3 regions of the Mesorhizobium sp. HAY1-8B genome follow, and region 3 is predicted to be linked to each of the others. Evidence: predicted binding sites of a transcription regulator. Region 3 holds the regulator's gene; each other region holds the start of a gene.

Region 1 (3,276 bases), 3.4 Mb from region 3:
TGCTCGAGGAAGCGGCCGACGATCGATTTGACCCTGATGTTTTCCGACAGGCCCGGCACCTGTGGCCGCAGGCAGCAGATGCCGCGCACGACGAGGTCGATCTCGACACCGGCGCGGCTGGCATCATAGAGGGCGTCGATGATGATCGGGTCGACAAGCGCGTTCATCTTCATCCAGATGCGCGCCGGCCTGCCCTCCAGTGCATGGGCGACTTCGTCGGAAATGTGCTGCAGGATGCGGTTCCGCAGCGTGAACGGCGAGATCGCCAGCCGCATTTCGGCGGTCGGCTCGGCATAGCCGGTGATGAAATTGAACAGCTGCGCGACGTCGCGGGCAATCGTCGGGTCAGTGGTGAAGAAGGACAGGTCGGTGTAGATGCGCGCGGTGACCGGATGATAGTTTCCGGTGCCAAGATGCACGTAATTGCGTAGCTTGCCATCCTCGCGCCGCACCACCAGCGACATCTTGGCATGGGTCTTAAGTTCGAGGAAACCGAACACGACCTGCACGCCGGCGCGCTCCAGGTCGCGCGCCCAGCGGATATTGGCTTCCTCGTCGAAGCGCGCCTTGAGCTCGACCAGTGCGGTCACCGACTTGCCGGCCTCGGCCGCGTCGACCAGCGCGCGCACGATCGGGCTGTCGTTGGAGGTGCGGTAAAGCGTCTGCTTGATCGCCACCACTTCGGGGTCGGCCATTGCCTGGCGCAGGAACTGCACCACCACGTCGAAGGATTCGTAGGGGTGGTGGACGATGATGTCCTTCTCGCGGATAGCGGCAAAGCAATCGCCGCCATGCTCGCGGATGCGCTCGGGAAAGCGCGGATTGTAGGGTGTGAATTTGAGGTCATCACGGGGCACGGCGACGATCTCCGAGATCTGGCTGAGCGCCAGCGGTCCGGTCAGGACGCTGATGCGGCTCGATGACACGCCGAGTTCGCTGGCCACGAAATCGCGCAATTCGCCAGGCATCAGCTTGTCGAATTCGATGCGGATCACCGATCCGCGACGGCGGCGCTTCAGCGCGGTCTCGAATAGGCGCACCAGATCTTCCGATTCTTCCTCGACCTCGATATCGCTGTCGCGAATGATGCGGAACGTGCCTGAGCCCTTGACCTCGTAGCCGGGGAACAGCTTGCCGATATAGAGCCCGACCGCCTCTTCCAGCGGGATGAAGCGGACATGGTGCTTGCGATCCGGAAGACGGATGAAGCGCTTCAGCGCCACTGGCAGGCGCAGGAGCGCGCTCATTTCCTCGCCGTTCTTGCGATGGCGAAGCTGCAGCGCCATCGAGAAGCCGAGATTGGGAATGAACGGGAACGGATGCGCCGGGTCGATCGACAGCGGGGTGAGCACCGGAAACACCTGGTCCTGGAAATGCTCTTCCAACCAGATCTTCTCGTCCTTGGTCAGAGCGTCGCGGGTGATGGTCTCGATGCCTTCCTTGTTGAGCAGCACAGTCAGCGCCGAAAGGCTCTTCTGCTGGTCTTCCTGCAGCCGTTCGACCTCCCGCAGCAGTTGTTCGAGCTGCTGCTCGGGAGTGCGGCCATCAGGGCTCTTCAGCACGATGCCCTCGCGGACCTGGCCGGCGAGGCCGGCGACCCGCACCATGAAGAATTCGTCGAGATTGGCAGCCGAGATCGAGAGGAAACGAACGCGCTCCAGCAGCGGATGATGGGTGTTCAGCGATTCCTCGAGCACGCGGCGATTGAACTGCAGCCAGGAAAACTCGCGATTGACGAAACGATCGGGATTGCCGCCTTCCGGGCTCGCCGCTTCGACATTGATGAATTCGCTCTGCACCGGCTTCAGTTCGTTCATGGTTCCTGCTCTTTCCACCGCTCAGCCGGTTAACCGGCTTAACTTATCCTCTGACAGGCTTTTGCGACAGTTTCATTTCATCGATCTTGCAAAGAGACCTGTTATGATCCAGATGCATGCGAGACTGCGTTAAGGAGACGACGATGGCAGGCGGTTCCATTCCCCATTTCCAGAACGATGCGGGCCATCCGGCGATTGACATCGGCGTCAGGGAATTCATGTGCACGGGCGCCAACCCGCCTTTCGATCACCCGCATGTGTTTCTCGACATGGGCGACGACAATGAGAAGGTCTGCCCCTATTGCTCGACGCTCTACCGCTATTCGCCAAAGCTGAAGGCGACGGAAACGCTACCTGCCGGCTGCCTCTACATCGACCAAGCCGCCTGATTCCTTCGCGACGGACCTGATGGAAGACACGCGCTCCCGGCAAATCGTCATCGCCGGAGCGGGCGTCGCCGGGCTGACCTCGGCACTTGCTTTTGCCAGACGCGGCTATCCCGTGCAGGTGTTCGAGCAAGCGCCGCGCCTGGAAGCTGTGGGCGCCGGCCTCCAGCTTTCCCCCAACGCGACACGCATCCTGCGTGACCTCGGCGTACTCGACCGGCTGTTGCCGGCGGCGGTGCGGCCGGAGGCCGTGGTGCTGAAGGATGCGAGGACGTTGCGCGAATTGGCGCATGTGCCGTTGGGGCAGTCGGGTGAAGACCATTGGGGCGCTCCCTATCTCGTCGCGCACCGGGCCGACCTGCAGAGCGCGCTGATGGCGCGTGTTGCCGAGATGCCTGATATCCATCTCACCCTCGGGGGGCGTGTCCAAAGAATTGCGACTGGCAGCCATGGTGTCACGGCGACCGTCGAGATCGGCGGCAAGACGGCGGAAGAACAAGGCTCCTTGCTGGTCGGCGCCGATGGCGTCTGGTCTTCTGTGCGCGGGCTTGTCGATGCAAAAAGGATGGCATCGCCAAGAAACCGTTTTTCGGGAGAGTTGGCCTGGCGCACTACCGTCGCTTCCGACAGCAGCGCCGGGCGGGCTTTCGCCGCGATCGGCGCAGCCGATTGCGTCACGACTTTCCTGCATCCGGGTTTCCACATGGTCGCTTATCCGGTCAGCAAGGGCGACGCATTCAACCTCGTCGCCTTCACCAAAGGCGAGCGCATTGCCGAGGGCTGGTCCGGCCATGCCGATCCCGGCATCCTCGCCGCCGCCATGCGCGGCACCGCGCCAGGGCTTGTGCAGCTGGTGGAAATGGCCGGCCCGTGGCTGACCTGGCCGTTGCATACCGTCGAACAGAAACAGCCCTGGACAACGCCGGCCGGCGTTGCGCTGATCGGCGATGCCGCGCATGCGATGACGCCATTCGCGGCACAGGGCGCGGCGATGGCGATCGAGGATGCCGCGACGCTTGCCACTCTGGTCGCCGGCTTCCCCGCCGATCCGCGACAGAGCCTCACCATCTGGG
Region 2 (3,276 bases), 5.3 Mb from region 3:
CGGCATCTGTCCGGTCTCCAATCTGGCGCTCGGCGTTTATCCCTCGCTTGCGCAACATCCGCTCGACGCCCTGCGCAAGGCCGGTGTCCCGGTCTCGATCAACACCGACGATCCGGCGCTGCTCGACACCACGCTTGAAGCATCCTACGCCGCTTGCGCCGAGGCCTTTGCCTGGGACGAGGAAACCATTCGCCAGCTCGCCGCGACGTCGGTGCGGGCGAGCTACGCCGACCCCGCGCTGAAGGCACGGATCCTGGCCGATCTGGCGGCTTGGCGAAGCTAGCAGGGGTTCAGTTCGCAGGCACCGTCCCGGCCTGCTGATCCGCGTCCGTCAGCGTCTGCAGGAACGCGACAATGTCGTCGATCTCGGCGTCGTTGAGCGCCGGCTTGTCGCCGGGCTTTTTGCCGTTGAAGGGCGGGTCCTGATTCAAGTTCGGCCAGTAAGCCTTTGGCAGATCATCATATTGCCGGACCGTGCCATCGGCATTTCTGGGGTACCAATGGCCGGGATCGGTATCGCGGCTGGCGTAGAAGGCGACCGCGTCGCGCAGCGTGTGGAAGGCGCCGTTGTGGAAGAAGCTCTTGCGCAGCGCGACGTTGCGCAGGGTCGGCGTCTTGAACAGGCCGCAGTATTCGGACCGGCCGTGAAAATCGGTGCGCAGCGGGCCGCACAGGCCGAGATCGACATAGGCCGCATCGGCATTGGCGGGGATCGCCGCATTGCGCGGCACGGCGATGGCGATCAGGCCGAAATCGGTGAATTGCGGCGGCTCGCCGTCATTGGCGGGTTCGCTGAGGTGACAGCTGGCGCAATTGCCCTTGGCCTCGTCCTCGAACAGCGCGCGGCCTCGCAACTCCCGCGCCGTCAGATGCGCCTTGCCGGCAAGGAAGGCGTCGTAGCGGCTGGAATAGGGATAGAAATCAGGCGCGCTCTGCTCGAACGTGCCGAGCGCTTCGGCGGCGGCGTCGAAGGCATCGCCCGGGTGGTCGAACACGTCGTCGCCGAAGGCGGCCTTGAACTCGCCGGCATAGGCGGCCTTGCGCAAGGCTGATGTGACGGCGGCCCCGTCCTTGTTGGCCATCTCGAAGGGCGAGAGCAGGGGGATTTTCGCCTGGTCCTTGCCATGGTCGGCCCGGCCGTCCCAGGTCAGGCCGCCGGTCGGGCCATTGTCGACGCTCTCGTCCCCCTCGTCCTCGGAATCGTAGAAATGCTCGGTGAAGGCGGGCGCCGCCTGCAGATAGCGCAGCGACGGCACGGCGCGCACGCCTGGTTGGTCGAGGTTCGGACCGCCCATCTCGACCGGCGCGGCCGTGGCCGGGCCGAAGGCGTGATGCGGGTCATGGCAGGACGAACAGGCCTGCCTGCCCGAGGCGGACAGCGCCGGATCGAAGAACATTTTTCGGCCAAGCGCGGTCAGCGCCCGCGCCCGCGCGAAAGCATCGGCGCGCGACAGCGGGCCGGGATGGATGCTGCCGGTTCCGGCGCGAACAAGGGTTGCCGGCAAAGTGATGGCAAAGCCGAACAACGATGCGGCAGCGGCCGCGATCATCAGGCGTCTGCCTCGTCCCGTCGTCATCGCTTCCAGGTCCATTTCATTCCGCAGTAGGTTCGCACTGCAACGGATTGATGACTGCTCCCGCTCTTCACGAAACCGTGTTCGCGGGCGAGGCAAGTGTCACAAAGGTGACAAGGCATCGACGTAGCTCTTTGCGTGCGCGGCCACCGGCCATGCACGACGCCTCTAGCCATCCCCCCTAGCCATGAGGACTCCTTAATGCGGCCCTTCAATTCGCTTTTCCTGGCCTCCACCGCCCTGGCATCGTTTGCTAGTGCTGCCAACGCCGCGCCTCCCGGCTACGACAAGATCGATACGGTCGTCGTCATCTATGCCGAAAACCGCAGCTTCGATAATCTCTATGGCGGCTTCCCCGGCGCCAATGGGCTGGCCAATGTCTCGGCCGACCAGGCGCGCCAGCTCGATCGCGACGGCAAGCCGCTCGCCGAATTGCCGCCGGCCTGGGGCGGACTGACCGCCAAGGGCGTGACGCCTGTTGTGACCGAGGCGCAGTCGGCGCATCTCAGCAACGCCAGCTTCGCCATCGACGACGCCAACGGCTTCAACGAGAAGGCCTCCGTCGTCACGCGCGACCTCTGGCACCGCTTCTACCAGGAGCAGATGCAGATCGACGGCGGCAAGAATGACAAGTTCGCCGCCTGGGCCGATTCCGGCGGTCTCGTCATGGGCCATTATGACGGTTCCGGCCTGCCGATGTGGGCGGTGGCGAAGAAATACGTGCTGGCCGACAATTTCTTCCAGGGCGCCTTTGGCGGCTCCTTCCTCAACCATTTCCAGCTCGCCTGCGCCTGCGCCCCGGTCTATCCCAATGCCGATACCAGCCCGGTGAAGGGACAGATCGCCGTCGTCGAGGCCGATGGCAAGACGCTGAAGGTGGCCGACAACTCGCCGCCCTCCGCCCTTGGCGGCGTGCCGAAATTCGTCAATGACGGTGCCATCACGCCCGACTTCTATGCCGTCAACACCATGCAGCCGCCTTACCAGCCGAGTGCCAACAAGCCCGTCGAAGGTGGCGACAAGGCGCTGGCCGATCCGGCGCAGCCGACGACGCTGCCGCCGCAGCACGACATCACCATCGGCGACCTCCTTTCGCTGCGGGGGATCGACTGGGCCTGGTATGCCGGCGCCTGGCAGGCAACGCTCGACGGCAAGAATGCGACGCCGGTGCCGAACTTCCAGTTCCACCACCAGCCGTTCAACTATTTCGCCGCCTATGCGCCGGGCACCGCCGCGCGCACCGCGCATCTCAGGGATGGCGGTCTGGACGGCTCCGAATTCATCAAGGCGATCGATGACGGCAAGCTGCCTTCTGTCAGCTTCTACAAGCCGCAAGGCAATCTCAACGAGCACAGCGGTTATGCCGATGTGACATCGGGCGACCAGCATCTGGCCGACCTCGTCGCGCATCTGGAGAAGAGCCCGCAATGGAGCCACATGCTGGTGGTCGTCACCTATGACGAGAATGGCGGCTTCTGGGATCATGTCGCGCCGCCCAAGGCCGACCGCTGGGGACCGGGCAACCGCGTCCCGGCCTTCATCATCTCGCCCTACGCGAAGATGGGCACGGTCGACCACACGCAATATGACACGACGTCGATCCTGCGCTTCATCACCGCGCGCTACGACCTGCCGGTGCTTTCAGGCATAGTCGCCCGCGACAAGGCGCTGCGCAACAACGACCAGCCGCCGATGGGCGATT
Region 3 (3,276 bases):
CGCCATCCTTTTGTCGCACGGCATCGGCATGGGCCTGGTGCTGAAGGGCGAACTGTTCACCGGCACCCATTCGTCGGGTGGCGAGTTCGGCCACATGATCCATCGGCCAGGCGGCGCGCTCTGCCGCTGCGGGCGGCGCGGCTGCGTCGAGGCCTATGCCGGCAACTACGCCATCTGGCGCAATGCCAGGCAGCTTGGCGAGGACACCGAACCGGTCGCCGACGTCAGCGACACGCAGATGCGGGCACTGGCGACGACGGCACGGGAACGGGCCGGGCCCGAGCGCGAAGCCTATCGCAAGGCCGGCGAAGCACTGGGTTATGGCCTCGGCAGCCTGTTCGCGCTGATCGATCCCGCACCCGTGGCCATGGTCGGCGTCAGCGCCGCCGCCTTCGACCTGATCGAGCCGGCATTGCGCGAGGCGATCGCCCAGACCGCCGGCGGCCAGCACTCGAAATCGATTTCGTTCGACACCGAACCGAACGAACTCCCCCTGATCCGCGAGGGCTGCGCCATGCGCGCACTGACCTTCGTCGATCAGGAGATCTTCGCGCCGGGCGTGCAGGCAAGAGGGAGTGCTGGAAAGAGCGTTGCCTGAAACCCGCGCGGAACCCCTTGGACTTCTGGAAAGGCACGGCCGGGCGCCGTGACTGCGCGTCTCAACCGCTTGACTGAGCGTCCCAAGCCATCGACGGCTTCGGCAATCGCGACATCCATGCCGTGTGATCGGAGCGACGCCGACGCAGGAGACAGTGGAAAGTTCGACACCGGTGCAGATGCGCAAACCCGACAGCACGCTCGACATGGCAACGGCACGGCGAATTGAATGGCCATTTCCGCGAGGCGAGGAATGTTTCGCCACGTGGACTTCCGTTGTCGCGGCATCATCTTTGCTGGTATTCGCGGGCGTATTGATGTTTGCCGTTATTATCTTTCGCACTCGCGCCGGCTGAGCGCTCCTTTAATCCTCGCGGATCGCGTAGCCTGCCCCACGGATGGTGCGGATGACGTCGGGCATGCGGCCATTGTTGACCGCCTTGCGCAGGCGGCCGACATGCACGTCCACGGTGCGTTCGTCGATATAAATCGTCTCACCCCAGACATTGTCGAGCAACTGGCTGCGCGAGAACACGCGGCCGGGATGGCGCATCATGAATTCCAGAAGGCGGAATTCGGTCGGCCCGAGCCGGATCTCGCTCTTCTTGCGGTAGACCCGATGCGATTCACGGTCGAGCACGATGTCGCCGACCTTGAGCACGCTGGACAGCACTTCGGGCTTGGCGCGGCGCAGCAGCGCCTTGACGCGCGCCATGAATTCCGGCGTCGAGAACGGCTTGACCAGATAATCGTCGGCACCGGTCGAAAGGCCACGCACGCGGTCGCTCTCCTCGCCGCGCGCCGTCAGCATGATGATCGGCAGCCGTTCGGTCTCGGGCCGCATTCTTAGCCGGCGACAGAGTTCGATACCGGACACCGCCGGCACCATCCAGTCGAGCACCAGAAGATCGGGCACGTTTTCCTGCAGCCGGATTTCGGCTTCATCGCCGCGGGTTACCACCTCGACCTGATAGCCTTCCGATTCCAGATTGTAGCGGAGGAGCACGCCGAGCGGCTCCTCGTCCTCCACCACCATGATGCGTGGTGCGATCATTGACTGGTCACCTCTAAAGCAATCCCGGGAAAAATATGTAACGGTTTTCCATCCTGAATTGCGTGAAACAAAGAGATAGAGCGGTTCGGCGTTTCCGCGAAACGATGAACCGCTCCAACGCTCAAGCCGCCGGCGCCGACATCGCCGTCTCGTCCTGTTTGGGGCGGTTGGCGGGCAGTTGCGTGCCGGTCAGGACATAGTACGCGTTCTCGGCGATGTTGGTCACATGGTCGCCGATGCGTTCGAGATTCTTGGCGCAGAACAACAGATGCGTGCAAGCGGTGATGTTGCGCGGATCCTCCATCATGTAGGTCAGCAGCTCGCGGAACACCGAGGTGTATTTGACGTCGATGCGTTCGTCGTCGGCGCGCAGCTTCGCAAGCGCGGCGGCATCGCGCGCCGCATACTCCTCGATCACGCCCTGCACCTGGATCAGCACCAGCTGCGCCATGGCGTCGATGGAATGCGACAGGTCGCGCGGCGTTGCGGTGAGACCGACGGTGCCGACGCGCTTGGCGATGTTCTTGGCAAGGTCGCCAATGCGTTCGAGGTCGCCAGCCATGCGGATCGACCCGACGACATGGCGCAGATCGTCTGCCATCGGCTGGCGCTTGGCGATCAGCGTGATGGCGCGATCGTCGAGTTCGCGCTGGCGCGCATCCATGATGGCGTCGTCGGAAACCACGCGCTGTGCCAGCGCGTTGTCGGAATTCAGCAGTGCCTTGGTGGCGCCGCCGACCATCGAGCCGGCGAGATCGCCCATGTCGCTGATCAGCCTGCTGATCTGTCCGAGATCCTCGTCGAAGGCTGCGACTGTGTGTTCGGCCATGATCCTGGTCCTCGTAATGCGTGCGATCAGCCGAAGCGGCCGGTGATGTAGTCTTGCGTGCGCTTCTCGCGAGGCGACGTGAAGATCTTCTCGGTGCGGTCGAACTCGACCAGTTCGCCCAGATACATGAAGGCGGTCTGCTTCGAGACGCGCGCCGCCTGCTGCATGTTGTGGGTGACGATGACGATCGTGTAGTCGGCCTGCAGCTCGTCGATCAGTTCCTCGATCTTGGCGGTCGACAGCGGATCGAGCGCGGAGGCCGGCTCATCGAGCAGGATGACCTCCGGCTTCACCGCCACCGTGCGGGCGATGCACAGCCGCTGCTGCTGGCCGCCCGACAGGCTGAGGCCGCTGGCATTGAGCTTGTCCTTGACCTCGGTCCACAAAGCGGCGCGCTTCAGCGCCTGCTCGACACGGCCGTCCATCTCGGCCTTGCTGATCTTCTCATAGAGCCTGACGCCAAAGGCGATGTTCTCGTAGATCGACATCGGGAACGGCGTCGGCTTCTGGAACACCATGCCGATCTTGGTGCGCAGCAGGTTGAGGTCCTGCGAGCGGTCGAGAATGTTCTGGCCGTCGAGCAGCACCTGGCCCTCGGCGGTCTGCTTGGGGTAGAGTTCGTAGATGCGGTTGAAGACGCGCAGCAGCGTCGACTTTCCGCAGCCGGAAGGGCCGATGAAGGCGGTGACGCTGCGCTCAGGCAGCGACAGCGTGATATCCTTCAGCGCCTTCGATTGGCCGTAGTAGAAGTTGAGGTTCTTGACCTCGATCTTGGCCTTGGCCGCCGCCTCGGCGG

Evidence for each region. Region 3 encodes PhoB, which activates phosphate uptake and scavenging genes when phosphate is short. Its sites were predicted from a motif close to TGTCATNNANCTGTCAT; they were not measured.
Region 1: AC1VON_RS17150 (RNA degradosome polyphosphate kinase) is a predicted target of PhoB. The motif match lies at 1,881-1,897, and genes of this name have one in related genera.
Region 2: AC1VON_RS26615 (acid phosphatase) is a predicted target of PhoB. The motif match lies at 1,617-1,633, and genes of this name have one in related genera.

The regions. Positions count from the first base shown of each region.
Region 1 covers NZ_CP200321.1:3,649,554-3,652,829, reverse strand. The annotation lists gene AC1VON_RS17150 (RNA degradosome polyphosphate kinase) at 1-1,817, opposite strand, end outside; gene AC1VON_RS17145 (zinc-finger domain-containing protein) at 1,961-2,206, shown strand; gene AC1VON_RS17140 (FAD-dependent monooxygenase) at 2,226-3,276, shown strand, end outside.
Region 2 covers NZ_CP200321.1:5,544,777-5,548,052, reverse strand. The annotation lists gene add (adenosine deaminase) at 1-283, shown strand, start outside; gene AC1VON_RS26620 (cytochrome-c peroxidase) at 291-1,577, opposite strand; gene AC1VON_RS26615 (acid phosphatase) at 1,776-3,276, shown strand, end outside.
Region 3 covers NZ_CP200321.1:286,233-289,508, forward strand. The annotation lists gene AC1VON_RS01395 (ROK family protein) at 1-598, shown strand, start outside; gene AC1VON_RS01400 (hypothetical protein) at 753-953, shown strand; gene phoB (phosphate regulon transcriptional regulator PhoB) at 962-1,651, opposite strand; gene phoU (phosphate signaling complex protein PhoU) at 1,773-2,480, opposite strand; gene pstB (phosphate ABC transporter ATP-binding protein PstB) at 2,507-3,276, opposite strand, start outside.